2 regions of the Stenotrophomonas pictorum JCM 9942 genome follow, and region 2 is predicted to be linked to the other one. Evidence: predicted binding sites of a transcription regulator. Region 2 holds the regulator's gene; the other holds the start of a gene.
The links. The regulator FliA, encoded in region 2, starts transcription of late flagellar genes. The targets are predictions, from matches to a motif close to TAAAGTTTNNCNNNCNNNGGCCGATAA.
Positions count from the first base shown of each region.

Region 1: the regulator FliA is predicted to act here: its motif matches at 9,140-9,166, upstream of ARC78_RS08170 (GGDEF domain-containing protein).

Region 1 is NZ_LLXS01000020.1:55,997-71,625, forward strand. Features, by position in the region: gene ARC78_RS08120 (peptide MFS transporter) at 1-1,436, opposite strand, end outside; gene ARC78_RS08125 (tryptophan 2,3-dioxygenase) at 1,713-2,573, opposite strand; gene pdhA (pyruvate dehydrogenase (acetyl-transferring) E1 component subunit alpha) at 2,859-3,947, shown strand; gene ARC78_RS08135 (alpha-ketoacid dehydrogenase subunit beta) at 3,940-5,019, shown strand; gene ARC78_RS08140 (SH3 domain-containing protein) at 5,021-5,374, shown strand; gene ARC78_RS08145 (dihydrolipoamide acetyltransferase family protein) at 5,371-6,711, shown strand; gene ARC78_RS08150 (hypothetical protein) at 6,886-7,227, shown strand; gene ARC78_RS08155 (VOC family protein) at 7,256-7,648, shown strand; gene ARC78_RS08160 (SDR family NAD(P)-dependent oxidoreductase) at 7,700-8,458, shown strand; gene ARC78_RS08165 (Rossmann-fold NAD(P)-binding domain-containing protein) at 8,480-9,112, opposite strand; gene ARC78_RS08170 (GGDEF domain-containing protein) at 9,227-10,771, shown strand; gene ARC78_RS08175 (RNA polymerase sigma factor) at 10,827-11,366, shown strand; gene ARC78_RS08180 (hypothetical protein) at 11,377-12,039, shown strand; gene ARC78_RS08185 (DUF808 domain-containing protein) at 12,191-13,102, opposite strand; gene ARC78_RS08190 (ABC1 kinase family protein) at 13,282-14,934, shown strand; gene ARC78_RS08195 (phosphoglycerol transferase I) at 15,125-15,629, shown strand, end outside.
Region 2 is NZ_LLXS01000045.1:84,237-99,865, forward strand. Features, by position in the region: gene ARC78_RS13450 (chemotaxis protein CheA) at 1-1,102, opposite strand, end outside; gene ARC78_RS13455 (response regulator) at 1,137-1,502, opposite strand; gene ARC78_RS13460 (STAS domain-containing protein) at 1,499-1,807, opposite strand; partial or broken gene ARC78_RS13465 (chemotaxis protein CheW) at 1,910-2,659, opposite strand; gene ARC78_RS13470 (ParA family protein) at 2,707-3,489, opposite strand; gene motD (flagellar motor protein MotD) at 3,489-4,448, opposite strand; gene ARC78_RS13480 (flagellar motor protein) at 4,452-5,192, opposite strand; gene ARC78_RS13485 (chemotaxis protein CheA) at 5,237-7,081, opposite strand; gene ARC78_RS13490 (protein phosphatase CheZ) at 7,086-7,706, opposite strand; gene cheY (chemotaxis response regulator CheY) at 7,706-8,098, opposite strand; gene ARC78_RS13500 (RNA polymerase sigma factor FliA) at 8,112-8,858, opposite strand; gene ARC78_RS13505 (MinD/ParA family ATP-binding protein) at 8,855-9,739, opposite strand; gene flhF (flagellar biosynthesis GTPase FlhF) at 9,726-11,396, opposite strand; gene flhA (flagellar biosynthesis protein FlhA) at 11,547-13,649, opposite strand; gene flhB (flagellar biosynthesis protein FlhB) at 13,646-14,776, opposite strand; gene ARC78_RS13525 (putative bifunctional diguanylate cyclase/phosphodiesterase) at 14,839-15,629, opposite strand, start outside.

The DNA.
Region 1 (15,629 bases), on a different contig from region 2:
CAGAAACCGAAGGTGTAGCCGGCCTGCGCCGACGCCACGGTCATGCCGCCTTCGCCGCTGACGCTGCTGGCGAAAATGCCCGACAGGTTGTTGCCGATCGCGGTGGACAGGAACCAGCCGCCCATGCCGAAGCCGATCAGGCGCACCGGTGCCAGCTTGGTCACCATCGACAGGCCGATCGGCGACAGGCACAGCTCGCCGACCGACTGGATCACGTAGACCATGAACAGCGTCCAGAACGGGATCTTCAGGCTCTGCGGGTCCACTAGGCTGGACAGCGCGAACATCAGCAGCAGGAACGCCAGGCCGTTGAAGATGATGCCCAGGCCGAACTTGCGCGGGATCGACGGATTGGCCTTGCCCATCTTGACCCACATCCAGGCGATGACCGGCGCCAGGGTGATGATGGCCAGCGAGTTGACCGACTGGAACCAGCCCACCGGGAACGTCCAGCCGCCGAAGTCGCGCTGGACGATGTTCTGCGCCAGGAAGTTGAACGAGCTGCCGGCCTGTTCGAAGAACATCCAGAACAGCACGTTGAAGGCGAAGATGATCAGCATCGCGATCGCCTTGTCACGCGCCACCGCACCGTTGGCGAAGCCTTCGCGCAGGATCAGCACGCACAGGCCCACGAACAGGATCGTCAGCAGCACCTGCAGATTGTTGGCATCGATGGTCAGCAGGAAGTAGATCGCCGGGATCGCCACCAGCACCCCCAGCACCACCAGCAGCAGGCGTCCGAAACCTTCCGCGCCGGCCAGCGGACGGCCGATGCCCTTGAGCTGGGCTCGGCCAAACCAGAACCACACCAGGCTGATCAGCATGCCCACGCCCGAGGCGATGAACACCGCCTTGTAGGCCGGCATCTGCGAGGAGCCGCCGAACATGTTCTCGGCCAGCCAGCCGGTCAGGATCGGCGCGATCAGCGCACCGGCGTTGATGCCCATGTAGAACAGGGTGAAGCCCGAATCACGGCGCTCATCGCCGGTGGCATACAGCTGGCCGACCATGGTCGAGATGTTGGGCTTGAACAGGCCATTGCCGGCCACGATGGTGGCCAGGCCGATCTTGAACACCATCTCGTTCGGCACCATGACCAGGAACAGGCCGGCCGCCATCACCACCGCACCCAGCAGGATCGAGCGCTGGTAGCCGATCACCCGGTCGGCGACATAGCCGCCGAACAGCGCCGCCGCGTACACCAGCGCCAGGTAGGCGCCGTACAGCTTGCTGGCCGAGCCCTCACCGGCGGCGTCGCCGTTGAAGAACTGCGCCACGATGTACAGCGCCAGCGCCCAGCGCATGCCGTAGAACGCGAAGCGCTCCCAGAACTCGGTCATGAACAGCATCCACAGCGGACGCGGATGGCCAAGCGTGGTCTTGAACTCCGGCACGGGCGCCGGGGTGGATGCGGAATTCGGCGCGGCAGCGCTCATGCGGGACTCCCCTGAACAATTCGTTGGGTAAAGAAATCGGCCGGAACCGGCGCGACGGGCGAGGATCACAGAAGCGTCCGCTTCACGTCAAATAGAGGTTGCGCCGGTCAGGTCCCGGTCACGCACGGCCATGGCCGCCGCGCAAACCACCCGGCCGCCGCCGCAACCTCATGAATGCGCCGCAATGCCGCCAGCGCCCAGCGCGTGGCGGCACACCCCACCGCCCTCCGCCCGCGATGCGGGGCAACGGCGCCGGGGGGCTGCCCGTGGCCCGTCTCAGCCGTCGGCGCGGATACTGGTGCGCACTTCGAACAGTTCCGGGAAGAAGGTCAGCTCCAGCGCCTGGCGCAGGAAGCCCACGCCGGAGGAGCCGCCGGTGCCGCGCTTGAAACCGATCACCCGCATCACCGTGCGCATATGCCGGAAGCGCCACAGCTGGAACTGGGTTTCCAGGTCCACCAGGTCCTCGCACAGCGAGTACTCGCGCCAGTAGCGGTCGGTGTCCTGGTAGATGGTCTCGAACACCGGGCGCAGCGCCGGATCGCTGACATGCGGCCGGGTCCAGTCGTGGTCGTCGTAGGTGGCCGGGATGGCATGGCCGAAGCGCGCCAGATAGGCCAGGAACTCCTCGTACAGGCTGGGCGCCTCCAGCACTTCACGCAATTGCGCCTGCCCGGCCGGGTCGTGGGCGAACACGTTGAGCATGTCGGCGTTCTTGTTGCCCAGCAGGAATTCGATATAGCGGTACTGCAGCGACTGGAAGCCCGAGGAGGGCCCCAGCACGTCGCGGAAGCCCATGTATTCGGACGGGGTGAGCGTTTCCAGCACCGCCCACTGCTCGGTCAGCAGGCGCAGCACCTGCTTGGCGCGGGCCAGCACCTTGCGGCACTGCCAGACCTGGTCGCGCTGCAGGAAGCCGCGCGCCGCGCGCAGCTCGTGCGCCAGCAGCTTCAGCCACAGCTCCGAGGTCTGGTGCTGGATGATGAACAGCATCTCGTCGTGGTGCGGCGGACTGGACAGCGGCTGCTGCGCGGACAGCAACTGGTCCAGGCGCAGGTAGCCGCCGTAGGTGAGCCGGCCCTGCAGATCGGTATGGATACCGGCTTCGAGCTCACGCTGGTTCTTTTCTACGGTCATCGGTCGTGCCTGTGCGCGGGGCGCAAAGCGTAACGCAGCCCGGCCATTGGCGGCGGCCCCGCGCAAACGGAAACACAACACTTGCCAGCGCGCCCGGCGCGACAATACGTAGGCCCGACAACGCGACTGAATACGTTGAGTTTGCGGCGCCTGCCCCGTGGCTATCGACCCCGGCGGACGCTCGCACGGCGGTTTGTGCTGCGCCGCAGGACGGCTTTTCCGGTCCGAGTCCTTACCATGGGCAATTCCTATCATTTGAAACCATCTGTTCAAGGTGTTGATGCGATGACGGTTTCCGCCCAGTTCCAAATCGAATACCTGCAGTACCTGGATGCCGACGGCAACCTGGTCCGCGACGACCTTCCCGCCTCGCTGCGCGATGCGCGGGCGCTGCTGCCGATGTTCAAGCAGATGCTGGCCACCCGGGTGTTCGACACCAAGGCCGTGGCCCTGCAGCGCACCGGCAAGCTCGGCACCTTCGCCTCCTGCCTGGGCCATGAGGCGGCCCACGTCGGCATTGGTGCGGCCATGAAGCCCGGCGACGTGTTCGCCCCCAGCTACCGCGAGTACGGCGCCATGTTCATGCGCGGCGTACGCCCGCGCGACGTGCTGATGTACTGGGGCGGTGACGAGCGCGGCAGCGATTACGACCGCAACAGCGACGCGGTCCGCGACTTCCCGATCTGCGTGCCGATCTCCACCCAGTGCCTGCATGCGGCCGGCTCGGCGCTGTCGTTCAAGCTGCAGGGCAAGCCGCAGGTGGCGGTGACCGTGTGCGGTGATGGCGGCAGCTCCAAGACCGATTTCTACGCCGCGGTGAACTCGGCCGGCGCCTACAAGCTGCCGCTGATCCTGTGCGTGGTGAACAACGGCTGGGCGATCTCGGTACCGCGTTCGGCCCAGACCGGTGCCGAAACCCTGGCGCAGAAGGGCATCGCCGGTGGCCTGTTCTGCCTGCAGGTGGACGGCAACGACCTGATCGCGGTGCTGGCGGCGATGGAACAGGCGCGCGAACGCGCCCTGGCCGGCGAGGGCGGCACGGTGCTGGAACTGCTCACCTACCGCCTGTCCGACCACACCACCGCCGATGACGCACGCCGCTACCGCGACGATGCGGAAGTGAAATCGGCCTGGTTGAAGGAACCGCTGATCCGCCTGCGCAAGTACCTCACCGCACAGGGCGTGTGGAGCGAGGAGGAAGAAAAGAGCTGGATCGCCGAATGCGGCGCGCGCGTGGACGAGGAGGTCAACGCCTACCTCAACTGCCCGGTGCAGCCGGTCGAGGCGATGTTCGACTATCTGTATGCCGATCCGCCGCCGGACCTGCTGGCCCAGCGCGCCGACGCCATCGCCCTGGAGCAGCGCCATGGATGATCTCAAGCGCACCGCCCCTGAATCCACCGCCGGCCACGACGCCGGCACGGCGCACAGCGCCGCCACCGCGCGCGGAGAAGAGCCCATGACCGCAACGCCCATCACCCTGATCGAAGCGGTGACCCAGGCCCTGGCCTGGGAAATGGAACACGACCCCTCGGTACTGGTGCTGGGCGAAGACGTCGGCGTCAACGGCGGCGTGTTCCGCGCCACCGCCGGCCTGCAGCAGCGCTTCGGCGCGCAGCGCGTGCTGGACACCCCGCTGGATGAAACCACCATCGCCGGCCTCACCGTCGGTCTGGCCGCGCAGGGCATGAAGCCGGTGGCCGAGGCCCAGTTCGACGGCTTCGTCTACCCGATGGTCGACCACGTGATCTGCCATGCCGCGCGCCTGCGTTACCGCACCCGTGGCCGCCTGCACTGCCCGATGGTGCTGCGCGTGCCGTGGGGCGGCGGCATCCGCGCGCCCGAGCACCACAGCGAAGCCAACGAGGCCATCTTCACCAACGTGCCGGGGCTGCGCGTGGTGCTGCCGTCCAGCCCGCAGCGCGCCTACGGCCTGCTGCTGGCCGCGATCCGCGAGCCGGATCCGGTGATCTACATGGAGCCCAAGCGCATCTACCGCCAGTACAAGGAAGTGGTCGCCAATGATGGCGAGGCGCTGCCGCTGGACGTGTGCTTCGTGCTGCGTGACGGCACCGACGTGACCCTGGTGACCTGGGGCGCGCAGGTCAAGGAAGCGCTGGAAGCGGCCGACAAGCTGGCCGGCGAAGGCATCAGCGCCGAGGTCATCGACGTGGCCACGCTGCGTCCGCTGGACTTCGCCACCATCGCCGAATCGGTGGCCAAGACCGGCCGCTGCGTGATCGTGCAGGAAGCGCCCAAGACCGCCGGTTTTGGTGCCGAGATCGCCGCGCGCCTGGCCGAGGAATCGATGTACGACCTGCTGGCCCCGGTCGAGCGCGTCACCGGCTACGACACCCACATCCCGCTGTTCCGCCTGGAGATGAAGTACCTGCCGAGCGTGGAGCGGATCGTGGCGGCGGCCAAGCGCGCCGTGGCGGCGGGCTGACATGCGGGCACGCCTGCATGGCAGTCACCGCAACCAGTACCGCAACCCGGTGCAACTGCGCACCGGACAGATCGTCGAACTCGGTGTCCGCGACGAGGAATGGCCGGCCTTCGCCTGGGTGAAAACCGCCGAGGGCACCGCCGGCTGGGCCCCGGCCGACTGGTTGCGGCCGCTGGGGGACGGCCGCGCCGAGGCTTTGCGTGACTACAGCGCGCGTGAGCTGGACGTGGACCGCGGCGAACAGGTGCGACTGCATCACGAACATGGCGGCTGGTGGTGGTCCGAACGCGCCGATGGCGTGCAGGGCTGGCTGCCGGCCCGCGAACTTGAACTGCTGGAAGAGAACTGCACATGAGCCAGACCAAGAGCTTCAACCTGCCCGACCTGGGCGAAGGCCTGCCGGACGCCACCATCGTCGAATGGTTCGTCAAGGAAGGTGACGTGATCCGGCTGGACGAGCCGCTGGTGTCGATGGAAACCGCCAAGGCGGTGGTCGAAGTCCCCTCGCCGGTCTCCGGCAAGGTGCTCAAGCTGGCCGGCGCGGCCGGTGACATCGTGGTCACCGGGCACATGCTGGCGCACTTCGAGATCGACCCGAACCTGCCGCAGCGTGCCGAAGGCCAGGACACCGGCCACCACCACGGCGCGCCGGCCGAAGCCGCGCCGGTGCCGGTGGCTGCACCTGCCCCGGCGGCAGCCGCCGCCGAACGGGCCGATGAAGGCACCGTGGTCGGCGCGATGGTCAGCTCCAACGCCGTGCACACCGAACAGGCCGTGGCCGTGGGCGGGGTCAAGGCGATGCCGGCGGTGCGGGCGATGGCACGCAAGCTGGGCGTGGACCTGACCCGCGTGCGCGCCACCGGTGCCGACGGCGCGGTGACGATGAACGATGTGAAGCAGGCCGCCGCGGCCGGCACCGCCAAGGTCGGCGCCACGCCGGCCCCCGCTCCGCAGGCCGCCGCCCCGCTCGCCGCCGCACGTGCCGAAACCACCCGTACGCCGCTGTCGGCCGCCGGCAAGCCGATGCGCACCGCCCCGCCGGGCATGGTCGCCAAGGGCCAGCCGGAACCGCTCAAGGGCGTGCGCCGCAACATGGCCCGGGTCATGGCCGACGCGCACAGCAAGGTCGTGCCCACCACGCTCAATGACGACGCCGACATCCATGCCTGGATGCCGGGCAACGACATGACCTCGCGGCTGGTGCGGGCGATCGTCGCCGCCTGCCAGGCGGTGCCGGCGATGAACGCCTGGTTCGACGGTGACACCCTCACCCGCACCCTGCACGCGCAGGTCGACATCGGCATCGCCGTGGACACCGATGACGGCCTGTTCGTGCCGGCGCTGCGCAATGCCGACATGCTCGACGCCCGCGGCGTGCGCGAAGGCATCAACCGCCTGCGCCAGCAGGTGGAAGACCGCTCCATCGCCCCGTCCGAGCTCAGCGGCTACACCATCAGCCTGTCCAACTTCGGCATGTTCGCCGGCCGCTATGCCACCCCGGTGGTGGTGCCACCGTGCGTGGCAATCGTTGCCGCCGGGCGCGCCCGCTTCCAGCTGACCCCGGTGATGGGCGGCGTGGAAACGCACAAGGTGATCCCGCTGTCGGTGACTTTCGACCACCGCGCCTGCACCGGTGGCGAAGCCGCCCGCTTCCTGCGCGCGATGATCGACGATCTGGCCCTGGCCCACTGAGCAGTTTGTTTGCAGCAAGACTTCAGCCCGCAGCAATGCGGGCTTTTTTTTGGGGCGGAGGAACCGGGTCTTGCGTTGCCGAGGGCGCGGGCACCGCGTTGCGCACTGTCACCCCGGTCTGCGGTCACGGCGCTAGGATGCGCACATCCACCTCCACCTCCGACGGTACGCCTGATGAACAGCTGGGTCTGCAGCAACTGCAAGGAAGCCAACGAAGACAACTTCGAACAGTGCTGGAACTGCGGCACCCATGCCGACGGCTCGGTGCCGGAACGGCCATTCCGGCCCGAGGCCAGCGCGCCATGGCTGCAGCCGCCGCGCCTGATCCAGTGCCTGCGCTGCCCGGGCTCGCGGATGGAGTTCATCGGCCGCAAGCGCTTCCACGAAGGTTCGCAGGCCATGCCGTTCCTGCTGGGCGATCTGGGCGAACTGTTCGTCAACCGCGAGGAGTTCGAGCTGCATGCCTGCCCGGCCTGCGGCAAGGTCGAGCTGTTCCTGTCCAACCTGCCCCGCTGAACGTCGCCACCGGACCGGGAGTATCGCCATGAGCCACCGCAGCCGTCTGGCCGGTTTCATCATCGATTGCCAGGACACCGACAGTGATACCGCCGCGGCCTTCTGGAGCGCGGCGTTGGGCCTGCAGGCGCTGCCGGCCGAGACCGACAGCGACGGCGACGGCGCGCAGTACACGCGGTTGCGCGATGCGCCCGGTGAGCTGCAGGTGGAAGTGCAGCGGGTCAGCCACCCTTCGCGCGTGCATCTGGATATCGAGGCCGACGACATCGACGCCGAAGCCGACCGGCTGGAAGCACTGGGCGCGCGCCGCATCGGCTTCGTCAAACGCTGGTGGGTGATGGAGGCGCCGACCGGTCACCGCTTCTGCGTGGTGGCGATGAAGCATCCGGCGCGCGGACAGACCCCCAACACCTGGGAGTAACCGCGCCGGCGCGCCGATAATGGCAATCACTTTTCCGCTGGAGATGCCCCGATGTCCGATTCCTCCCTTGCCGGCGCCCGGGTGCTGGTGGCCGGCGGCAGCCGCGGCATCGGGCTGGCCATCGCCGCGGCGTTCGCCCGGGCCGGCGCGCGGCTGTCGCTGTGCGCGCGCGGCGCCGAGGGCCTGCAGCACGCGCGACAGACACTGCAGCGCGAGGGCGCACCGGTGCATGTGCAGCCCTGCGACCTGGCCGATCCGGCCCAGATCCAAAGCTGGGTGGAAGCGGCCGCCGCGGCGCTGGGCGGCATCGATATCGTCATCAACAACGCCTCCGGGTTTGGCAACGGCAATGACGATGCCAGCTGGCAAGCCGGCTTCGAGGTCGACCTGATGGCCGCGGTGCGGACCAATCGCGCGGCGCTGCCATACCTGCGGGGCAGCACGATGCCGGCGATTCTCAACATCAGCTCGATCAACGCCTCGGTGCCGACCCCGCGTGCGGCCGCCTATTCCACCGCCAAGGCCGCAGTGAACTACTACACCGTGTCGCTGGCCACCGAACTGGCGCGCGAACGCATCCGCGTCAATGCACTCGCACCGGGATCGATCGAGTTCCCCGACGGCCTGTGGGACCGCCGGCGCAGCAGCGAGCCGGCGCTGTACGAACAGATCCGCGCGAAGATTCCGTTCGGCGGTTTCGGCGATGCCGGGGATGTCGCCAGCGCGGCGGTGTTCCTGTGCTCACCGGCCGCCCGCTGGATCACCGGCCAGGTGCTGGCGGTGGACGGCGGCCAGTCGCTGCCGGCGTAAGCGCCACGCCGGGTAATCGGTTCAGGCCAGCGCCGCGGCGCCGACCACCTGCTCTCCCGGTGGCGGCTGCAGCGCCGCCTGCACCAGCGCGGTGGCGATATGCGCGGCCGGATTGATCCGCCAGCCGCGCGGCAGCACCGGTGCCAACGCGCCCAGCACCACGCCGGCCAGATGCTCCGCCGGGCGACGCTCACGGCGCTGCCCGCCGATCAGGCCCGGCCGCACCAGCGTCAGCGAGCTGAACCCCAACCCGCGCAGATCCCGCTCCAGCTCGCCCTTGACCCGGTTGTAGAACAGCGGCGAGCGCGCATTGGCCCCGGCGGCCGAGTTCAGCGCGAACACCTCGCAGCCCTGGCGCTTGACCGCCTGCGCGATCAGCAGCGGATAGCCGTGGTCGATCTGCCGGAACACTTCCCGCGAACCGGCCTGTTTCATCGTCGAGCCCAGCGCACAAATGGCCGCGTCCACCCGCCACCACGGCGCCTCCAACGGCAAGGCGGCGAAGTCGTGCACCGGATTGAGCAGCCGCGCGTGGCGCATCGGCAGCGGCCGCCGCGTCGGCGCCACCACACCGCTGCAGCGCGGATCGTCCAGCAGCTGCTGCAGCACCTGCGCACCAACCAGCCCGGTCGCGCCCGCCAGCAATACCCGCATGAGTTACCTCCCGTGATCGCTTGCCGTTCAAGCAGGCCCCCACCTTGCCGATAATGGGGGTTGCTTACCACCTTCCCGGCGCCAGCGCGCCCGCTTCCTGCCCGGACTCCCGCAATGGCCGACAGCACCGAGACTCCCCTTCCCCGCGGCGCCGGGCTGGGACGCATCCTGTCACGCCGGCAGGCGGCAAGCGCCGAACCGGCGGTGAACAGTCCACGGCCGGCCGAGGGCGCCCAGGGCATGGCGCAGCTGCAGCTGCTGTTCGCCGCCGCCCGCGAGCCCGAAGCGCTGCTGCACGCCTTCGCCCAGGGCATGGCCACCCTGCCCGGCGAGCTGGGCGACATGGGCCAGCGCCTGCACAGCGCCCAGGCCGAGCGCGACTGGGAGCGCTATGGCCGCCTGCTGCGGCAACTCATCGACAAGTACATCCGCACGGTCGAACTGGACACCCCGGCATCGGCGAACGGCGATGCCGCCAAGCTGCGCGACCTGCTGCGCAACACCCTGGATGCGGTGCTGGCCGGCTTGCTGGTACAGGCGCCGGAACTGCAGCAGCACACCGAACGGATGGGTGCCGAACTGCGCCACTGGCAGCCGGGCCAGTCGCTGGCACCGGTGGAGCAGCAGCTGCGCGAGCTGTGCCACCAGGTCGGCGTGCGCAGCGAAGGGCTGCAGGAACAGCACGACCTGCTGCTGAACCTGTTCGATCTGCTGCTGGAAAACATCGCCGAACTGCTCGAGGGCGGCAGCTGGTTGCAGGGGCAGATCAGCGCGGTGCGCCAGTTGCTGGGCGGCCCGCTGGATCGCAGCTCGCTGGAGCACACCCGCAACAACCTGCGGGAGGTGATCTACCGCCAGGGCCTGCTCAAGCAGGGCATCGACGCCTCCAAGACGGCGATGAAGGAGTTGATGATCGATTTCGTCCAGCAGGTGGACGGCATGGCCACCGATACCGGCGATTACCACGACCGTCTGGCCAGTTACGCCATCTCGGTCCGCCAGGCACGCAGCATCGCCGATCTGAGCCAGCTGCTGCAGGACGTGCTGCAGGACACCGCGCGCGTGCAGGCGCAGGCGCTGCGCGCGCGCGACCACCTGGCCAATGCCCGGGCCGAGGCGGTCGCCGCCGAGCAGCGGGTGCTGCAACTGGAACGTGAACTGGAAGAAGTCGGCAGTCAGCTGCGGACCGATCCCCTGACCGGGGCACTCAACCGGCGTGGCCTGGAAGAAGTGCTGGGCGGGGAACTGCGCGCCGGCACCACGCCGCTGAGCGTGGCGATGCTGGACCTGGACCACTTCGGCCAGACCAACGCGACCCACGGCCATGCCGGCGGCGATCAGGCGCTGCGGCACCTGGTGGCGGTGATCCAGCATCGGTTGTGCGGCCGCGATCATATCGCCCGCCTGGGCGGCGACGAGTTCGTGCTGGTGCTGCCCGAGCTGGGCCGCGGTGCGGCGTTGGAAACGGTGCAACAGCTGCAGACCGCACTGGTCCAGCGACCATTCCTGCATGAGGACCAGCGCGTGCAGGTCCGTTTCAGTGCCGGCGTCGCCAGCGCGGTGGCCGGGGAAACGGCCGATGCGCTGCTGCAACGCGCCGACCGTGCCCTGTATGCCGCCAAGCGCGGCGGCCGCAACCTGGCGATCCTGGCCGACTGAGCGGCAAGTTGGAAAAGGCTGTGATATTTCCTGCGCTGGTGCGAATCATCAGGGCATGGATACCATCATGATGGCCGGGACGAGCGAGGATCTGCAGCAGCGCTTCGCCGCGCTGCTGGCACAGCATCAGGGCATCGTACTCAAGGTCGCCCGCGCCTATTGCCATGACAGCGAGGAGCGCAGGGACCTGCTCCAGGAGATCAGCATCCAGGCCTGGCGTGCGTTCCCCGCCTTCGCCCCGGAGCGCGCGCAATTCAGCACCTGGCTGTACCGTATCGCGCTGAATGTGGCGATCTCGCAATTGCGCCACCAGCGCCTGCGCCTGCATCACCACCACGATGTCGATGCCGCGCGCATCGATGACCTCGCTGCGGTGGCCGACAGCGCCGAGGATGCGGCCAGTCTGGCCCAACTCAATGCACTGATCCGCAGCCTGCCGGCCCTGGACCGCGCCTTGCTGCTGTTGCACCTGGACGACTGCAGCCACCGCCAGATCAGCGAGGTGCTGGGCCTCAGTCCGGGCAATATCGCCACCCGCCTGCACCGCTTGCGCCAGCAACTGCGCCAGCGGCTCAACCCATCCCCCGACCGCTGAGGACACGCGCATGGAACTGGACGATCTCAAATCCGCCTGGGCGCAGCAGGCCCGGCGTCTGGACCAGATCGAAGCGCGGGCGCTGGAGGCCTGGCGTGAGCCGCGTCGCCGCGACGTGCGCAAACGCCTGCGGGGATTCAGCGCGTTGCAGCTGCTGTGGCTGGCGGTGTGGATCGTGGTCACCGCACTGGCCGCCCGCTTCTGGATCGAGCATCGGCAGGTGCCGCATCTGCTGCTGACCGGACTGGTCTTGCACGGCTACGGCATCGCCGCGATCTGGGTGTCGATCACCCGCGCGTTGCTGTCCGCGCGCCTGCAGTACACCCAGGCACCGGTATTGCAGCAGCTCACCCGGCTGGCGCAGCTGCGCCGCTTCACCGCCCTCACCGAGCTGGCGCTGGGGCTGCCGTGGGCCTGTCTGTGGCTGCTGGCCACGCAGTGGCTGTGCGTGCAGTGGCTGGGGTTGGATCTGTATGCGATGGCGCCGCGCTGGTTCCTCGCCACACTGGGGGCAGGCCTGGTCGCGGCAGTGGCCGGCAGCGTCCTTGCGTACTGGGCGCTGCACCGGGTACCCGCCTCCCATTGGCTGCACCGCGGATTCGAGGCCCTGTCCGGGCAATCACTGGCCCGCGCCCAGCAGGAACTGCGCGAGCTGCAGGACCCGCTGCACTAGCCCCGTTCCGTGCATGGTCTGTCCCAGGCCGGGCTTCGTCCTGTTTGGCGAAGCCGTGGTTCAGGGGACACGTCGGTGCTGATCGCGCCCACCGGTGTCGCAGGGCGCGGGCCGGCACCGGCACCGGCACCCATCACGCCATCATTCGTGCTCAGTGCGCCGGCTTGCCGCCGCCGCGCAGCCGCTGGAACAGCGTCACCGCCACCAGCACCAGCGCGCCGACGCCGATGCCCACCACCACGCTGCCCAGCGCGTTGGCCAGCCATTGCAGATGCGCCGGCGCCAATCCGGTCACGAAGTGGTGCAATGCCGGAATCGCATGCACCAGGATGCCGCCGCCGACCAGGAACATCGCCGCGGTACCGGCGATGGACAGGCCGCGCATCAGCCACGGCGTGGCATACAGCAGCCCGCGTCCGAACGCGGCCAGCGTGCGGCCCTTGCCCAGCAGCCACATGCCCAGATCATCGAGTTTGACGATGCCAGCCACCAGGCCGTAGACGAACACGGTCATCGCCAGCGCGATCACCACCAGCGTGGTCACCTGCTGGCCGAACGGGGCAGTGGCCACCACCCCCAGCGACAGCACGATGATTTCGGCCGAGAGGATGAAGTCGGTGCGCACCGCCCCCTTGATCTTGTCCTTCTCCCAGGCCACCACGTCGGTCTTCTCGTCAGCCAGCGCGCGGGTCAGCTCGGCCTTGTGCGCGTCGTCCTCGTCCTTGGAGTGCAGGAACTTGTGCGCCAGCTTCTCCACGCCCTCAAAGCACAGGAAGGCGCCACCGATCATCATCAAGGGCGTGATCGCCCACGGCAGCCAGGCGCTGATGGCCAGCGCCGCCGGCACCAGGATCGCCTTGTTGACCAGCGAGCCCCTGGCCACCGCCCACACCACCGGCAACTCGCGGTTGGCGCTCACGCCGGTCACCTGCTGCGCGTTGAGCGCCAGATCGTCCCCCAGCACGCCGGCGGTCTTCTTGGCCGCCACCTTGGTCAACAGGGAAACGTCATCGAGCAGTGTGGCGATATCGTCGAGCAGGGCAAACAGGCTGGCTCCAGCCATGGGCACACCGTAGGAATGGGACAGGCGGCGATTTTCACCTATTCAGCGCCTGCCGCGCGTGAGGCCGTGCGTGTTCACCCCTCTACCACCCGGCGCCGGCCACACTGGCCCTCCCTTCTGCCCGGAACGCCTCCTTGACCGAGCCATCCAGCGATACCACCGCGACCACTATCGGCGGCATGAGCCGACGCCAGCAGATCGTGCGCCTGCTGGTGCGCTACCGGAACTCGGGGGTGTTTTCCGGCCTCCAGCTTGATGGCGAACTGCCGCGTCTGGACCGGATTCCCGCCACCGACAACCCCACCCAGTTCGTGGCCGATCTGGAGGCGCTCGGCACCACCTTCGTCAAACTCGGGCAGGTGCTGTCCACGCGGCCGGACATGATTCCGGCCGAGTATGTGACCGCCTTGGAGCGCATGCAGGAAAAAGTGGCGCCGATTCCGGCCGAACAGATCCGCGCGATCATCGAGGAAGACCTCGGCGCGCCGGTGGCCAAGCTGTTTGTCTGGTTCGACCCGGAACCGCTGGGCTGCGCTTCCATCGCCCAGGTGCATCGCGCCGAACTGCGTGATGGCCGCCAGGTGGCGGTGAAAGTGCAAAAGCCCGACGTGGCCGCGCAGCTGCGTTCGGATCTGTCGGTGTTGCGCAGCTTTGCCACCGCCGCCGACCACCTCACCCGGGTCGGCCGCAAAGTGCGCTTTTCCGACTGGCTGGACGAGTTCGCCAAGACCTTGCGCATGGAGCTGGATTACGAAACCGAAGCGGCCAATCTGGCCCGCTTCGGCCAGCATCTGGCGCCCTATCCGGAGCTGACGGTTCCCCAGCCGGTGTGGGACCTGTGCAGCCGCCGGGTGCTGACCATGGAGCTGGTGCAGGGCGTGCGGGTGGATGCCATTCCACAGGTGCGGCGCACCGAGCAGTCGATGGAGCCGCTGGCCGCGGCGCTGATCCGCGGCTACCTGGACCAGATCTTCGTCCATGGCGAGATCCACGCCGATCCGCATCCGGGCAATCTGCGCGTCACCCCCGAGGGACAACTGGCCATCTTCGATCTGGGCATGGTGGCGCATGTGCCGCCGCGGCTGCGCGAGCGCCTGCTCAAACTGCTGTTTGCCGCCATCGACGGCCGTGGCGAGGAAGTGGCCGATGAGATCATCAGCATCAGTACGCGGCTGGAGGATTACGACGAGGAGCGCTACCTGCGCGAGACCGGGCAGATGATCGCCCGCTACGCCGCCAATGGCACCATGTCCGAAGGCCATGTGGTGCTGGAAGTGGTGCGCATCGCCACCGCCAGCAACCTGCGCACCCCACCGGAGCTGACCCTGCTGGGCAAGGCGCTGCTGAATCTGGAAGGCGTGTGCCGCGTGCTCGCGCCGGCGATGAACACCCGGGGTGTGGTCGAAAAGCAGCTGCAGCATGTGATGCGCGCGCGCCTGAAAAAGTCGCTGTCGGTGGCCAATCTGGCCAGCGAGGCGATGGAGATGCAGCAGCTGCTGCGCAACGGGCCGCGGCGCCTGACCGACATCCTCAGCCTGGTCGCCGAGAACCGGCTGCAGATGAAGGTGACCGGGCTGGAAGAATCGCGGCTGATGGAGAACATCCAGAAGGTCGCCAACCGCATCGCCGCGGCCCTGATCACCGCCGCGCTGCTGCTGTCCTCGGTGCTGTTGATGCGGGTTCCCACGCGCGTGACGCTGTTCGGCTATCCGGCCTTCGCGATCCTGCTGTTCCTGGTGGCGGTGGTGATCGGTCTGGGGCTGATCCTCAGCGCCCTGCTGTTCGACCGGCGCACGCGGGCCCGTGCGCACGAGGAACGCGGACATCGCTGAGCCGGAATGACGCCGCCACCGCCACGCTCATGGCGCGGCGGCACGGCAAACTGTTGCGCCCAAAAAAAACATTCCAGTCAGGTTCGCGCAGGCACTCTGCTGACATCCCTCCGTCACATGCATGACACCGCATGATGGCAGGGAGCCTGCGGCCGCGGCCGTTGCCCTGTTCCACTCTCCACCTGACCGCATGCATTGGATCATCTGGCTCTATCTGGCGACACTTGTCGTCCTGCTGTTGTTGTCGCCCACTGGACTGCGCCTCAAGGCGGGACTGCTGTCCGTGCTGTTGCTGGCCTTGAGCAGCTGGTGGCTGATCGATCGGCTCAGTGGCGATGGCATCAACTCCGCCACGCTCTATCACCTGCGCAGCGATATGGAAGGTGCCGGTGTGGGGGATTTCGGCGCGTACATCGCCGGCTTCCTCGCCCTGGTACTGCTGTCGCTGACACCGCTGCTGTTGATGCGGATCAAACGCTTCCAGCGGAGGCGCGGCGGCGGGGCCGTGTTGACCGGATTCATCGCGCTGGTGATCGCCACGATGGCAAGCAGCCCGCTCTACACGGATGCGCGACGCATCTACCAGCAGATGCAACCGGTCGACTACAGCAGTGTCGCGCCCGAATACGTGGTGCCATCCCGGCCTTTGGCACGCACCCCGAATATCGTCTGGATCTATGGCGAAAGCCTGGAGC
Region 2 (15,629 bases):
CGGTGCCTTCGCCGATCGTGCGCAGGCGGACCTGCTTGCCCAGTCGCGAGGACAGGTCACGGACCAGTCGCGGGAAGCGGCGGAACACGGCGTCCACCGGCAGCATACGCACGCTGATGACGGCTTCCTGCAGGTCGCGGGTGTTGCGTTCGAGCAGGTCCAGCCCGGCGAACAGCTGTTCGGCGTGGACCGGATCCAGGCCGCCGGACACCTGCTTGAGCATGGCCTGGGTGATGACCAGCTCGCCGACCAGGTTGATCAGCGCATCGACCTTGTCCACGCTGACACGGATCGAGCTTTCGGCTTCGTGGCTGTTGCCGCTGGGGGTGGCCGCGGCGGCCGGTGAACGCGCCGGCTCGGCGACAGCACCGTTCTCGGCAGCCGGCATCGCCAGACTCGGCGGTGCGGCCGGACGGATATCCAGCTCGCAGTCGTCCACCACCCAGGCGAAGGTGTCTTCGATCTTGCTGCGTGGCACCTTGCCGATCAGGCCCAGATCCCAGGCCAGGTAGGCTTCCAGCGGATCGAGCTGGTTGAAGCCGGGCAGGCGCTCCACGCGCGCGGCCACCTGCAACGAGCCCAGGGTCTCCAGTTCGCGGATGATGCGCAGCGGGTCGTTGCCGCTCATGAACAGTGACGGCGCCGGGGTGAAGCCGATCTGCCAGCCGTCCGGGGTTTCGTCTTCGGTTTTGGCGGCGGCCACCGGGGCGGCCTGGCCGGAAAGCACGGCCTGCAGACGGGCAGTCACGGCCTGCACGGCCTGCGGATCGGCCGGCTGGCCATGCTCCACTTCCCGCAGCAGCGCGCGCAGCACATCCACCGAGGTCAACATCGCATCGATGGCGGCCGGTTCCAGTGCCCGCTTGCCGGCACGCAGCTCGTCCAGCAGCGTTTCCAGCACATGGGTCAGATTGGCCATGGCGTCGAAGCCGAACGTCCCGGCGCCCCCTTTGATCGAGTGGGCGGCGCGGAACACCGAGTTGATGATCTCCGGATCCAGTTGCCCGCCTTCCAGCGCCAGCAGGCCAGCTTCCATTGCGTCCAGTCCTTCGCGGCTTTCTTCGAAGAAAGTGGCGTGGAAACGTTGCAGGTCCATGCTCATCAGCGGGTTCCGTGGTGGGGGGCGGGGAGGGCGATCAGCCCAGGACTTTCTGGACGGTGGCGACGAGCTGTTCGGGGTTGAACGGCTTCACCAGCCAGCCGGTAGCGCCGGCGGCCTTGCCTTCGGACTTCTTGTCGGCCGCCGATTCGGTGGTAAGCATCAGCATCGGGGTGAACTTGTAGTCGGCCAGCTGGCGCAACTCGCGGATCAGCGAGATGCCGTCCATGTTGGGCATGTTCACGTCGGTCACCACCGCGTTGAAGCGCTGGCCTTTGGCGCGGCCCAGGGCCACGGCGCCGTCTTCGGCCTCCTCGACGGAATAGCCGGCCGAAGTGAGGGCGAAAGAGACCATCTGGCGCATCGACGCCGAATCGTCCACCACCAAGATACGTGCGCTCATGCGGCGTTCTCCACAGATTTCAGTTGATCAGAGGTTGCTTCCAGCCCGAAGGTCTGGAGGACGCCGAGCAGTCGCGCGGCGTCGAGGAAGGTGTTGGTGCCGTTGTCGAAGACGGTGCTGTGGCCTGCCTGGCGGCGGGCGATCACAAAGGCGCACAGCACCTGCACGGCCGCGGTGTGGATGCGGCCGACCTGGCTGGCATCCACGCGCAGCTCGCCGGTCTGTTCCAGATAGGGGGCAAGCTGTTGTTTCAAATCGCTGCTGGTCTCGATGCCGAGATCCTGTGCCAGTGCCACTGTGCTCATCATTGCTCCGGACGAACGTTACTAGGGCAATTAGCGGCCGCTTCTGGCGCATCTTTAGCGCTGTCGCCGCGCCGGATGGCCGGCAGGGCAGCGGCGCCGGGGTCAGTGCAGCAGCTGCGCGGCATCCAGCAGGATCATCGGTTGCCGGCCAAGGCGGGCCACGCCACGGAACAGCGCGTTGGAAATCTGGCAGATGCGCGCGGTATCGGGTGGCTCGATCTGGGAGTCGGTCAGGTTGGCCACGTCCTCCACCGCCGACACGCGCAGTCCCAAGGTGTCGCCGTTCTCTTCCAGCACCACGATGCGGGTCTGGCTGTCCTCGATGATCGGTGCAAAGCCCAGGTGCAGGCCCAGATCAATCACCGGAACCACCTGGCCGCGCAGGTTCATGATGCCCAGCATCGAGGGCGCGGTGCCGCGCAGACCGAGCAGCGGCACCGGCAGGACCACTTCCTGGACCTTGAGCAGTTCCAGCGCATAGGTCTGGCCGCCGCAGCGCAACCGCAGCCAGCGCGAGGTGCGCTCGCTGGCACGGCGCTGGCGTGGCTGGTAGGCCTCGCGGGCCTGCGCCTGCAAGGTGGCCCAGGCATTGCCAGTCCCCGGGGCGGGCGGCATCGCCGCCGCCATGCGCGGCGGGGGGGCTGTCGCAGGCGCGGGAGCGGCGACGGCCGGCGCGACGGTGACCGGCGCCGCATCGACGATGGGAGCTGGCTCGGATTCGGACGCCGTTGTCGGCCCTGCCGCTGCGGGTTCTGGCAGCGGTTCGGGTTCCGGTTCGGGCTTGGGCTCGGGTACAGCCGGCAGCGCCATGGCGATGGCCTCGACCGCTGCCGCAGGCGCGGCCGGTACTACGGTCTGCAGCAGTTCGCCCAGATAGTCATCCAGCACGTCGGTGTTGCTCATGCCGCGTGCTCCAGCAGGCTGGCATCGGCGCCGCGCAGCCATTCCAGCGCCCGCCGGTAGGCCAGCAGCGCACGACCGGGATAGGCGTCGCCGATCGCCGGTACCGTCAGCGCGTTCGGGTTGGAGATGCTGGTGTCCACCGGGATCGCCTCTTCCCAGACGCGCGCGCCGTGCCGGTCCTGCATCTGCTTGAGGGTTTCGTTGCCGGTGCGGGTGCGGCGGTCGAACAAGGTCGGCAGGATCGAGATCGGCAGCGGACGCTGGCGCGAGCGCTCGACCATCTCGCCCGTGCGGACCATGCCGTCGAGCCCGTGCAGCGCCAGCGGCTCGGCCTGGGTGGGAATGATCAGACGATCGGCGGCGGCCAGCGCGTTGATCATCAGCAGGCCCAGCGTGGGCGCGCAGTCCAGCAGGATGTAGTCGTGCTGCCCGCCATGGCGGGTGAACGCCTGTTGCAGGGCGAGCCCCAGCCCGGGCTGGTTGGCGCTGCGGCGCTCCAGCGTGGCCAGTGCCGCCTGGGCGCACAGGTAATCCAGGCCGGGAATGCGGCTGGCATGGCTGAGCGCGCCGATATCGGCCGGCGGCGTGGCGAACAGCTCCAGTACGCCGGTCGGTGCCGGTTCGAGCGGGACGCCGAACGCCCGGGTCAGCGAGGAGTGCGGATCCAGGTCGATCAGCAGGACCTTGTGGCCCAGCGCGGCCAGGCCGCGACCCAGCGCCAGCGTGGTTGTGGTTTTGCCAACGCCACCTTTCTGGTTGGCAACGGCCCAGATACGCATCAATGCACTCCTTCAATAGCATCCGTCAGGACCGGGCTGGCGGCCCGGGCTGGCGGGGGGGCGCCGTCGCCGGCGCTGGCCGGCGCAGGGGCGTCGGCAGCCGCGGTGGTGATGCCGTCGGACAGCGCGTCCACGCTGGCGGCGGAATCGGCCAGGATGATCACCATCACCCGGCGGTTGCGGTTGCGGCCTTCGGCCAGCGTGTTGCTGTCGCGCGGGCGGAATTCGCCGTAGCCCACCATCGCCAGCCGGTCCGGCTGCACCCCGTGATCGGCGAACAGGTGCACCACGCTGGCCGCGCGCGCGGCCGACAGCTCCCAGTTGGACGGGAACTGCGCGGTGGCGATCGGCAGGTTGTCGGTATGGCCCTCCACGCGCACGCCATTGGGCGCGGCCTGCAGCACTTCGGCCAGTTTGGCCAGGGTTTGGCGGGCGTCGCGGTCCAGTGCCGCCGAGCCGGTGCCGAACAGGATGTCGCTGTTGATCTCGACCTCGATCCACAGCTCGGTGCGGCGCACGGTGATCACACCTTGTTTGACCAGCGGAGCCAGGGCTTCGCTGAGCTGGTCGGCGATCTGATTGAGCTGGCGCTCGGCCCGTTGCAGCTGCGCGTGGTCGCGCATCGATACGGGCATGCGCATCTGCGAGGCCATCGCCGGCAAGCGGGTAGGGTCATTCATCGCGCCGCCGGTCATGCTTGGGGCGCGGATCACCGAGGGGCTGTCAAAACCGCCCCCCTGCAGCTGCTGGTTGCCCACCTGCACCTGGCTGACGGTACGCGGCGCGCCGCCGAAGGCGGTGGTCAAGGCATCGGCCATCACCCGGTATTTGCCCTCGTTGACCGAGGAAATGGCGTACATCACCACGAAAAAGGCGAGCAGCAGCGTCATCAGGTCGGCATACGGGATCGCCCATGCCTCGTGGTTGCCGTGTTCTTCGTGTGGTTTGCGACGGGCCATGGCTCAGTTCACGAAGCCGGCCAGGCTGGTTTCGATATTGCGCGGGTTCTCGCCCTGGGCAATGGCGATCAGCCCTTCGATGATCATCTCGTGCTCGCGGCTGTTGTGGGCGATCACGCCCTTGAGCTTGGCGGCCACGGGCAGGAACAGCAGGTTGGCCGAGGCGATGCCGTAGATGGTGGCGGTGAACGCCGCGGCGATGCCGTGGCCAAGCTTGCTCGGATCGGCCAGGTTCTTCATCACCGCGATCAGGCCCAGCACCGCACCGATGATGCCCAGGGTCGGGGCGTAGATGCCCATGCCCTCGAACACCTTGGTCGCGGCCAGGTCACGGTGTTCCTGGCTGCCCAGTTCGATCTCCATGATGTGGCGGATGGTTTCCGGCTCCACGCCATCGACCACCAGTTGCAGGCCTTTGCGTACGAACGGGTCGTCCTGCAGCTCCACCTGCGGTTCCAGTCCGAGCAGACCCTGGCGGCGGGCGATGTTGCTCCAGTCCACGATCTGCTGGATCAATGCCTGACGGTCACTTTCCGGCGGCCGCACCACCCAGCGCACGATCTTGAAGGCGTGCTTGAAGACGGCCGGCGAGGTGTGCAGCAGGATCGCCGCCGCCGTGCCGACGATGACGATCACAAACGCCGCCGGCGACCACAGCGACGACAGCCCGGCACCTTTCAGGATGCTGCCGCCGACCAGCGAGGCCAGCGCGAGAAAAAGTCCGATGATGCTGAGTCTGTCCATTTGAAAGGTATCGGCCTTGAGTGGGGCTACTTGAACGGGAAGCGTCAGTCCTGCGGGTTGCGCAGGCCATCGACGTCGAGGATCAGTGCCATGCGGCCATCACCGATCAGGGTCGCGCCGGCGTAGCCCGGCAGACCGCGCAGCGCCTTGGGCAGGGGTTTGATCACCACTTCTTCGCGGCCCCGCACCTGATCCACCACCAGGCCGAAGCGCGCTTCGCCGACCTGCAGCACGACAATGGTCAGCAGCTGCGAGGCCGCCGGGGTCACGTCCAGCCAGCGGCGCAGGTCCACCAGCGCCAGCGTGTGCGACTTGCGGTCCAGTACCGCGCGGCCGTCGAACCAGCCCAGCGCGGTGGCCGGGGCGTGCAGCACTTCCATCACGCGCGCCAGCGGCAGCGCGTAGACATCCTGACCGGCCTGCACCAGCAGCGTCGGCAGGATTGCCAGGGTCAACGGCACACGGATCAGGAAGCGGCTGCCGCGACCGAGTTCGGACTGGATCTGGATCTGGCCGCTGAGTTCGCGGATGCGCGACTGCACCACGTCCATGCCCACGCCGCGACCGGAGATATCGGTGACCTGCTGTTTGGTCGAAAAGCCGGGCAGGAACACCAGGTGCAGGCATTCCTCGCTGCTCAGGCGGGCGGCGGCTTCCGGATCGATCAGGCCCTTCTCGCGGGCCTTGGCGCGCAGGCGCTCGGGATCGATGCCGGCCCCGTCATCCTGGATCTCGATGGAGACGTAGTCGCCTTCCTGCTGCGCGGTCAGGCGGACCTGGCCCACGCGCGGTTTGCCCTGCGCTTCACGTAAGTCGGGCGCTTCCACGCCGTGGTCTATGGCGTTGCGCACCAGGTGCACCAGCGGATCGGCCAAGGCTTCGACCAGATTGCGGTCCAGCTCGGTGTCGGCGCCGATCAGCTCCAGGTCCACTTCCTTGTTCAACGAGCGGGCCACGTCACGGGCGACCTTGGGGAAGCGCGAGAACACCTTGCCGACCGGCTGCATGCGCGTGCGCATGACTGCCGATTGCAGGCGCGCGGTGGCGATATCCAGGGTGGACACGGCACGATCCAGTTCTTCGTCCTTCAATCGCGTACGCAGGGTCTTGAGACGGTTGCGGGCCAGTACCAGCTCACCGATCAGGTTGACGATGGCATCCAGCCGCTTGGTGTCCACGCGTACCGTCTGCTCGGCTTCGGTCGCCTTGCCTGTGGCTTTGGGTGGCGGTGCCGGCCGGGAGGCCGGGGCAGGAGGCGTTGCCGTTGCGGCGGGCGCTGGCGGCGCAGCGGCAGCAGGTTGCGCGCCGGGGGCGGCGCCTCCATGCAGCTGGTCGAGCAACGCTTCAAACTCATCTTCGCTGATCAGGTCATCGCCCGCTTTGGCTGCGGGGGCCGCGCCGGGCGCGGTGGGGCCGTGCAGGGCGTCCAGCAGCGCTTCGAACTCGTCCTCGCTGATCAGGTCGCTGTCGGCGGCGGCCGGCGCGGTCTTCACCGGCGCAGCGACGGGCGCCGCGCCGATGTCGAACTGGGCGATCAGGCTGGCCGGGGCATGGGCCGGGTCGGTGCCGGCGGAGACCGCATCGAGCATCGACTGCAGCCAGTCCAGCGATTGCTGGGCGGCATCGAAATGATGGGCCAGCAATTGGGCCTTGCCGGACCGGGCCATGCCCAGGGTTTCTTCTGCCGCATGGCACAGCTCGACCATCGGCGTGATCGACAGGAAGCCGGCGCCGCCCTTGAGCGTGTGGAAACCGCGGAACACCACATTGAGCTGGTCGGCATCCTGCGGGGCCTGTTCCAGCGCCACCAGTTGCTCGCCGAGGCGATCGAGGATTTCCTGCGCTTCAAGGATGAAGTCGGCGGCGATGTCGTCGGCAAAAGCACTCATGTGTTTACAGCCCCAGATCCGAGAGCAGGTCGTCAGCGTCATGCTGGGAGACGGCGTGGCGGTCCAGGCCGCTGACCGCCGGGCCAGCCAGCCCGGCATTGCGCGCGTCTTCCTCCGGTGGCGGCAGCCCCAGCGCACCGAAGCCTTCGTGCACGCGGCGGACGATGCCGACCACGCGACGGATGATCTGCCCGGTCAGGTCCTGGTAGCTCTGGGTCAGCGCCACCTCGGTGAGGTTGTGGCGGATGCGGTCCAGGATCACGTCCTGTCCGGGATTCAGGCCTTCGGCGCGCAGCTGTTCGGTCAGCGTGCGGCATTCCTCGGCCAGGTCCAGCGTGCGATGGGTCGCTTTTTCGGTCATCTCGACCACGTGGTCCAGGCGCGCGCAGGCATCGTCCAGTTCGCCGGCATCGGTGGTGATGCTGGGCAGTTCGCCCAGCGCCTGGCCCAGTTCGCGGGCCAGCCGGCCCAGGCCGGCCATCATCGGCTGGGTGCGCAGCGCGGCCAGCGCGTCGATCTCGCGACGCCAGCCGGCTTCGTCACCGCTCTCCAATGCGGCCAGTGCATCCTGCAGGCGCTGGATCAGGGCGCTCTTGTCGCCCAGGGTTTCGCTGTGACCGGCCATCAGGCGCTCGCCGCCAGACGCTCGAAGATCTTGCCGAGCTTTTCTTCCAGGGTCTGCGCGGTGAACGGCTTGATGATGTAGCCGTTCACGCCGGCCTGGGCCGCTTCGATGATCTGTTCGCGCTTGGCCTCGGCGGTGACCATCAGCACCGGCAGGGTCTTGAGCCTGGCGTCGGCGCGGATCGCCTTGAGCAGCTCGATACCGGTCATTACCGGCATGTTCCAGTCGGTGACAACGAAATCGAACGGCTGGCTCTGCAGCAGCGACAGCGCCGCATGCCCGTCCTCGGCTTCCGCGGTATTGGTGAAGCCCAGGTCGCCGAGCAGGTTCTTGACGATGCGGCGCATGGTCGAGAAGTCATCGACGATCAGGATGCGCATGTTCTTGTTCAAAGGGCTTTCCTCTTCATGGTTCCTCGAGTCCGGCGTCTGCCGCCTCGAATATCTTCAATCGGCCGCGCAGGCGCAGCGTGGCCTGGCCGTGGATCTGGCAGACACGCGATTCGCTGACACCCAGTACCGCGCCGATTTCCTTCAGGTTCAATTCCTGCTCGTAGTAGAGCGAGAGCACCAGCTGTTCGCGCTCGGGCAATTGGGCGATGGCCTTGCCCAGTTCGGCGCCGAACTGGCTGCGTTCGAGCATCTGCTGCGGGGTCGGGCCGCCGCTGGCCGGCGTGTCCAGCTCGCCCTGGTCCTCGATCCGCGATTCCAGGCTCAGCACCTGGCCACGCGAGGCGTCTTCGATCAGCCGCATGTACTCGGGCAGCGGGATGTCCATGGCCTCGGCCACCTCGGTGGCGCTGGCGGCACGGCCGCTGGCCTGCTCCAGCCGGCGGATGGTACCGGCCGCTTCACGGGCACGCCGGTGCACCGAGCGTGGCACCCAGTCGCCGCGCCGGATCTCGTCGATCATCGAGCCGCGGATGCGGATCGAGGCATAGGTCTCGAACGATGCTCCCTGGTCGGCATCGTAGCTGCGCGATGCTTCCAGCAGACCCATCATGCCTGCCTGGATCAGATCGTCGATCTCCACGCTGGCCGGCAGGCGCGCGGCCATGTGATGGGCGATGCGGCGTACCAGGTCCGCGTGCTGGGCGATGCAGTCATTGCTGCTGGCGCGTTGCACTTCACGGTACTGGGCGGCGGGATTCATGCAGGCACCCCGCGCTGGATGATGCGTTCCAGGAAGAACTCGACGCCGCCGCGGGCTTCGGTCGGGGCTTCCCAGCGCGAGGTTCGCAGCGCGATTTCCTGGAGGGCCAGCGCGGCCGGCGAAGACGGATACGCCTTCACCACCGGCTGCTGGCGCTGCACCGACAGGCGCAGCCAGTCGTCCTGCGGCACGCAGCCCAGGTAGTTCAGCGATACATCCGCCAGGAACTTGTCGCACACGCGCACCAGCTTCTCGTACAGCACGCGGCCTTCGTTGGGGTCGCGCACCATGTTGGCCACGACCTGCATGCGGTCCACACCGCGTTCGCGCGAGAGCACCTTGATCAGCGCATAGGCGTCGGTGATCGAGGCCGGTTCGTCGCAGACCACCACCACTGTGTCCTGCGCGGCCTGGCAGAAGGTCAGCACGCTGTCGGTGATGCCGGCGGCGGTGTCGATGATCATCACGTCCAGCTCGCGTTCGAGCTCGGAGAACACGTTGACCAGACCGACATGCTCGGCCGGCTGCAGCTCGGCCATGTGCCGGCGACCGGATGCGGCCGGCACCACCAGCACGCCGTTGGGGCCTTCGATGATCACCTCGTCCAGCGTGCAGCGCCCGGCAACCAGGTCGGCCAGGGTGTGCTTGGGCTGCAGGCCCAGGATCACGTCGATGTTGGCCAGGCCCAGGTCGGCGTCCAGCAGCAGGGTGCGTTTGCCCATGCCGGCCAGGGCGACGGCCATATTGGCCGAGACGTTGGTTTTACCCACGCCGCCCTTGCCGCCGGTGATCGCAATCGTGCGTACCGGACCGGCCGGCTCGCGACGCGTGGCCGAAAGCGGGAAGGTGTTGGTCAGTTGGGCGTACTCACGCGACGGCATTGTTGGACTCCAGGTTGCAGGGCATATCGGCCGCGCGGCGCAAATCTTCAAGGCGAAGTACAAGATTCGCCGCCGAGGCGCGATGCAGGTCCTCCGGCACGTCCTGGCCGTCGGTCACCCAGGTGATCGGCAGGTTGTGGTCCACCGCCACCGACAGCGCCGAACCGAACCGGCCGGTCTCATCGAGCTTGGTCAGCACCAGCCCCTGCGGATTGGCGGCGCCGAAGCGGCGTACCACCTCGTCCATGTCCTGGAAACTGGTATTGGCAGGCAGTACCAGCAAGGTGCGGATCTGGCCGGCGGCGCGCAGCCACTGCAGCTGGGCGGCCAGGGCGCGGTCGCGCTGGCCCAGGCCGGCGGTGTCGATCAGCACCAGCTTGTAGTCGGCCAGGCGCTCCAGCAGCTGGTTGAGATTGGTGCCGCTGTTGGCCTCGTGCACGGCCACGCCGAGCTGGCGGCCGAAGCCGTAGAGCTGCTCGCGGGCGCCGATGCGCTGGGTGTCGGTGGTGACCAAGGCCACGTCGCGGGCGGCGTGGGCTTCGGCAAAACGCGAGGCCAGCTTGGCGATGGTGGTGGTCTTGCCGGCGCCGGTGGGGCCGACCAGGGCGATGACGCCGCCGCTTTCGATCGGGTCGATCGGCGCGATCGGCAGCTTCTTCGAGACCAGCCCCAGCATCAGGCCACGGGCGCGGGCCGGATCGGTCTCCAGCGGAATCTGCATGACCACGTCCCGGGCCAGACCGGCGTCGAAGCCGTATTCGTCCATCAGGTCCAGCGCGCTGGCCCGCACGGTGCTGCCGCGCAGGCGCTCATCGGTGAAGCGGTTCATCTCGCGCTCGATCAGCTGGCGCATGCCGGCCACTTCCTGGCGCAACTCGCGCATCTGCGCATCGTCGTGCGGGGCCGGGCTGGCCACGGCGACCAGCGCCGGGCCGGCCGCCGCCGTGGAGATGGCAGGTGCCGCGGCCGGTTCCGGCAAGGCCGACCGCTGTGGCGGGGTCGCCGGCGTGCTGGCAGCTTCTGCAGCGGGCGCCACTTCAAAGGTGGGCTCCGCCGCGGGTTCCAGCGGTGGATCGATCAGGAAATTGGCGCGGTTGAGCGCTGGCACCGGCGCGGCCTGCAGCGGCTGCGAGGCGGCAACGGCAACCGGCTGCCTGGCGCTGCCCGGCGCGAGGAAGACCGGCACCACCGGTTCGTCATCACACGGCGGCAGCGTGGCGAACGTCTGCGGCGGCAGCACTGTCGCTGCCGGGGCGGGTTCCGGGCGCGGCTGCAGCATCGCGGCGAAACGGCCGCGGGCGGGCAGGTCGGTGGTGCTCTCGATGGAGCGGCCGGTGGCGCCCACGGCCGAGCGGGCCAGCGCGGCCACGGCCGAGGTGGTGGGGATGACGGCCTCCGGCTCCGGCGCCTTGCGGCGGGTCACGGCGGCCATGATCGCTTCGGCGGCACTGCGCGGCTTGGGCGGCGCCGGCGGGGCCGGGCGTGCGGCTTCCAGTGCGCGCTGCACCACGGCTTCGTCGTAGCTGGCGGCCGCCACGATCTCGACACCTTCCTCGATCCGCCGGTTGGACAGGATCACGGCATCCGGGCCGTGCTCCTTGCGCACCAGGTTCATGGCCGTACGCATATCGGCGGCGACGAAACGTTTGATTTTCATGCTGTGGTACCGGGAATTGGAGTGCGGTTGCAAGGAAGGCGAGGGGGCGTTGGCAATGTCATGCATGGCGGGAGGTGCTCCTTCGTCCTTCATTGCTGCGGATAGGGTTCAGATGTCTGTTTTCCGTCGCGGGTGCCGGTTTCCAGTGCCTCAACTGATCGTGCCGACCAGTTTCAGGCGCTTGTCTTCCGGCACTTCGCTGTAGGCCAGCACCGACAGCGAGGGCACGCTGTGGCGGACCATCCGGGCGAGTGCGGCACGGACCGGGCCTGGTACCAGCACCACCGCCGGCTCGTTGCGCGCCTCCTGCTTGCCCACACATTCGGCAAGACTTTGATGGAGGCGTTCGGCGAGACCCGGTTCCAGTGCGGCACCATTGCCTTGCGTGGATTCCTGCAAGACCCGTTCCAATTGCGGGTTGAGGGTGAACACCGGCAGCTCGGCCGACATTCCGGCGATCTCCTGCACGATGAAACGGCCCAGCGCGTTGCGCACGGCGGCGGTAAGGATGGCCGGGTCCTGGGTCTGCGGGGCGTTCTCCACCAGGGCCTCGGCGATCTTGCGCAGCTGCCGTACCGGGATGCGCTCGGTGAGCAGGTTCTGCAGCACGCGGGCGACCACGGAAATCGGCAGCGCCTTGGGGGTGAGATCTTCCACCAGCTTGGGCGCGCTCTTGGCCAGCGTGGCCAGCAGCTGCTGCACTTCCTCGTGGCCGAGCAGCTCGGGCGCGTGTTCGCGGATCAGGTGCGACAGGTGCGTGGCGACCACGGTGGCCGGGTCGACCACGGTGTAGCCCATCGACTCGGCATGGGCGCGCTGGTGTGGCTGGATCCAGGTCGCGTCCAGGCCGAACGCCGGGTCCTTGCCGGGAATACCGTCCAGCTGGCCCAGTGCGCTGCCCGGATCCAGCGCCAGTTCGCGGTCGGGATGGATCTCGGCGCTGGCCACCGGCACGCCGTGGATCAGCAGCCGGTAGCCGGTCGCCGGCAGCTCCAGGTTGTCGCGGATATGCACCGAGGGAATCAGGAAGCCGACATCCTGGGTGAGCTTGCGGCGTACGCCCTTGATGCGCGCCATCAACTCGCCGCCCTGGGCCTTGTCCACCAGCGGAATCAACCGGTAGCCGACTTCCAGACCCAGCGGATCGATCGGGCGCAGTTCGTCCCAGGTCAGCTCGGCGGTAGGGGCCGGCTGCGGCGGGGACAGGCCCGGGATGTCGCCGGGCACGGTGGCCGGATCGGCGCCGCTGGCGGCCGCGGCGCCGTCACGTTTCCAGAACTTCCAGGCCAGGAAGCCGAGAATCGCCGCCAGCGTCAGGAAGGCGACGTTGGGCATGCCCGGCACCAGGCCGACCAGGCCGATGATGCCGGCGGCGATGGCCAGGGCACGGTACTGGCCGAACACCTGGCCCATCATCGCCTGGCTCATGTCCTGCTTGCGCGAGGCGCGGGTGACCAGCAGTGCGACCGCGCTGGACACCAGCAGCGCCGGCAGCTGCGCGACCAGGCCGTCACCGATGGACAGCAGGGTGTAGGTGGCGGCCGCGTCGCCGAACGGCATGCCGTGCTGCAGCACGCCAACGGCCAGGCCGCCGAGCAGATTGATGAACAGGATCAGGATGCCGGCGATCGCATCGCCGCGGATGAACTTGTTGGCGCCATCCATCGCACCGTAGAAATCGGCTTCCTCGCGGACTTCCTCGCGACGGATCTTGGCTTCCTCGCGCGTCAGCAAACCGGCGTTGAGGTCGGCATCGATGGCCATCTGCTTGCCGGGCATGGCATCGAGGGTGAAGCGTGCGGCCACTTCGGACACGCGTCCGGCGCCCTTGGTGATGACCACGAAGTTGATGATGGTCAGGATCGCGAACACCACGATGCCGACGGCATAGTTGCCGCCGATCACGAATTCGCCGAACGAGGCGATCACCTTGCCGGCCGCCTCGTGGCCGTTCTGGCCATTGAGCAGGATCACCCGGGTGGAGGCCACGTTCAGTGCCAGCCGCAGCATCGTGGTGATCAGCAGCACGATCGGGAAGATGGTGAAATCCAGCGGCCGCTGCACATAGACCACCGCCAGCAGCACCATCAGCGAAATGGCGATGTTGAAGGTGAACAGTGCATCCAGCACCGGCGCGGCCAGTGGCATCACCACCATCGCCAGCAGTGCCAGCACGATCAATGGCGTTCCCAGCCCGTTGCGCATCATCTCCAGCGCCCGGCGCACCCCAAACGGCATCGATTGCACGCTCATGGCGTGCCTGCCTTGCCGAATTCATCCACCTCGAACGGCGGTTGCGCGGGCATGGGTCCGGTGCGCCACTGGCGCAGCTGGTAGACGTAGGACAGGACCTGGGCAACAGCCGAATACAGTCTCACGGGAATTTCCTTGCCGAGTTGCCCTTCTCTATACAAGGCGCGTGCCAAAGGCGGAGCGGAGACGATGGCGACCTTGTTGCCGTCGGCCACCTGGCGAATGCGCAGGGCCAGCTCATCGACACCGCGGGCCACCACCGTCGGCGCGTTCATGCGGCCACCTTCGTACTTCAGTGCCACCGCGTAGTGGGTCGGGTTGACCACGACGACGTCGGCGCTGGGCACCGCTTCCATCATCCGCCGCTGCGACAGCTGCATCTGCATCTGGCGGATGCGGCCCTTGATCTCGGGGCTGCCTTCGCTTTCCTTGAGCTCGCGCTTGAGCTCCTCGCGGGTCATCTTCAGCTTCCGCAGCCAGTTCCACTTCTGGTACGGCGCGTCGATGGCCGCCAGCAGGCACATCGCCCCGGCGGTGGCCAGCAGCAGCTGCAAGGTGAAGCCGAACCCGCTGCTGGCCGCGCTCTCCAGCGGCATGCGCAGCAGCCCGCGCAAGCGGTCCATGCCATGCCACATGCACAGCCCGGCGGCGGTGCCGACGAATACGATCCGCAACAGGGACTTGGCCAGTTCGGCCAGGGCTTCCGGGCCGTACTGCCGCTTGAGCCCGTTCATCGGATTGAGCCGGTTGAAATCCGGCATCAGCGCCTTCTGCGAGACGCGCAGGCCCCCCATCACCACCGGGGCCACAAAGCTGGCCAGCACGCACACCAGGATCAGCGGTGAAATGGCCACCATCAACTTCAACAGGAGCCAGCCGGCGTGCCCGAACAGCGCGTCAGGGTTGCGGAACAGCGCCGCCTCCGGGGTCAGGGCACCACGCAACCAGCTGCGGGTGCCACTGCCGATGGTGCCGGCCATCGCGTAGATGGCCAGCACGCCCGCGCTGAACACCGCGGCGGTGGCCAGCTCGCGCGAACGCGGGATATTGCCCTGTTCGCGGGCGTCGCGCAGGCGTTTTTCGGTGGGAAGTTCGGTCTTTTCGCCGGACTGGTCGTTCTCGGACATCACGCGGCACGGAAGGGGAGCTTACTGTCTCCGTGCAAGAAGCGTTCCGCTGGCCGCGGCGCTCAGGGTTCGCTGTGGTCCACCGCCGGAAGCGCCACGCCGCCATGCAGCCGCATGAAGCTTTCGGCACTGACCGGCTGGCCGAGCTGGTTGCCTTGCAGGTAGTCGCAGCCCAGACGCTCGATATAGGTACGCTGGCCCTGCGTTTCTATGCCCTCGGCGACGACGTCCATGTTCAGCGCATGGCCCAGCGCGATGATGGCCGAGATGATCACCACATCCTCGTCGCTCTCCTCCACCGCCAGGATGAAGGCCCGGTCGATCTTCAACTCGGTGGCGGGCAGGCGCTTGAGCTGCAGCAGGCTGGAGTAGCCGGTACCGAAGTCGTCGATGGAAATGCCGATACCCAGCGCCGCCAGCGCGCGCAACGAGGTGGAGGTGGTGTCGGCATCGTGCATCACCACGCTTTCGCTGATTTCAAGGATCAGGCGCGAGGGGTGCAGTCCGTTGTGCTCCAGGATCTGGCGGACCTGGCCAAGCAGCTGGCCCGAACCGAGCTGGCGGCTGGACAGGTTGACCGATATCCGCCAGTCCTGGTGACCGGCATCCTGCCAGCTGCGCATCTGCCGGCAGGCCTCGTTCAACACCCACTGGCCCAGCGGCTCCATCAGGTCGTGCTGCTCGGCCAGCCGGATCACCCGTTCGCACGGGATCAGGCCATGTTCGGGATGGCGCCAGCGCAGCAGCGCTTCGGCCCCGCCGACACGGCCGCTGTTGGCATGGATGCGAGGCTGGTAATGCAGCAGCAGTTGCGGCGTGCCGATGGCCGAGCGCAGGTCCGCGAGCAGGCGGA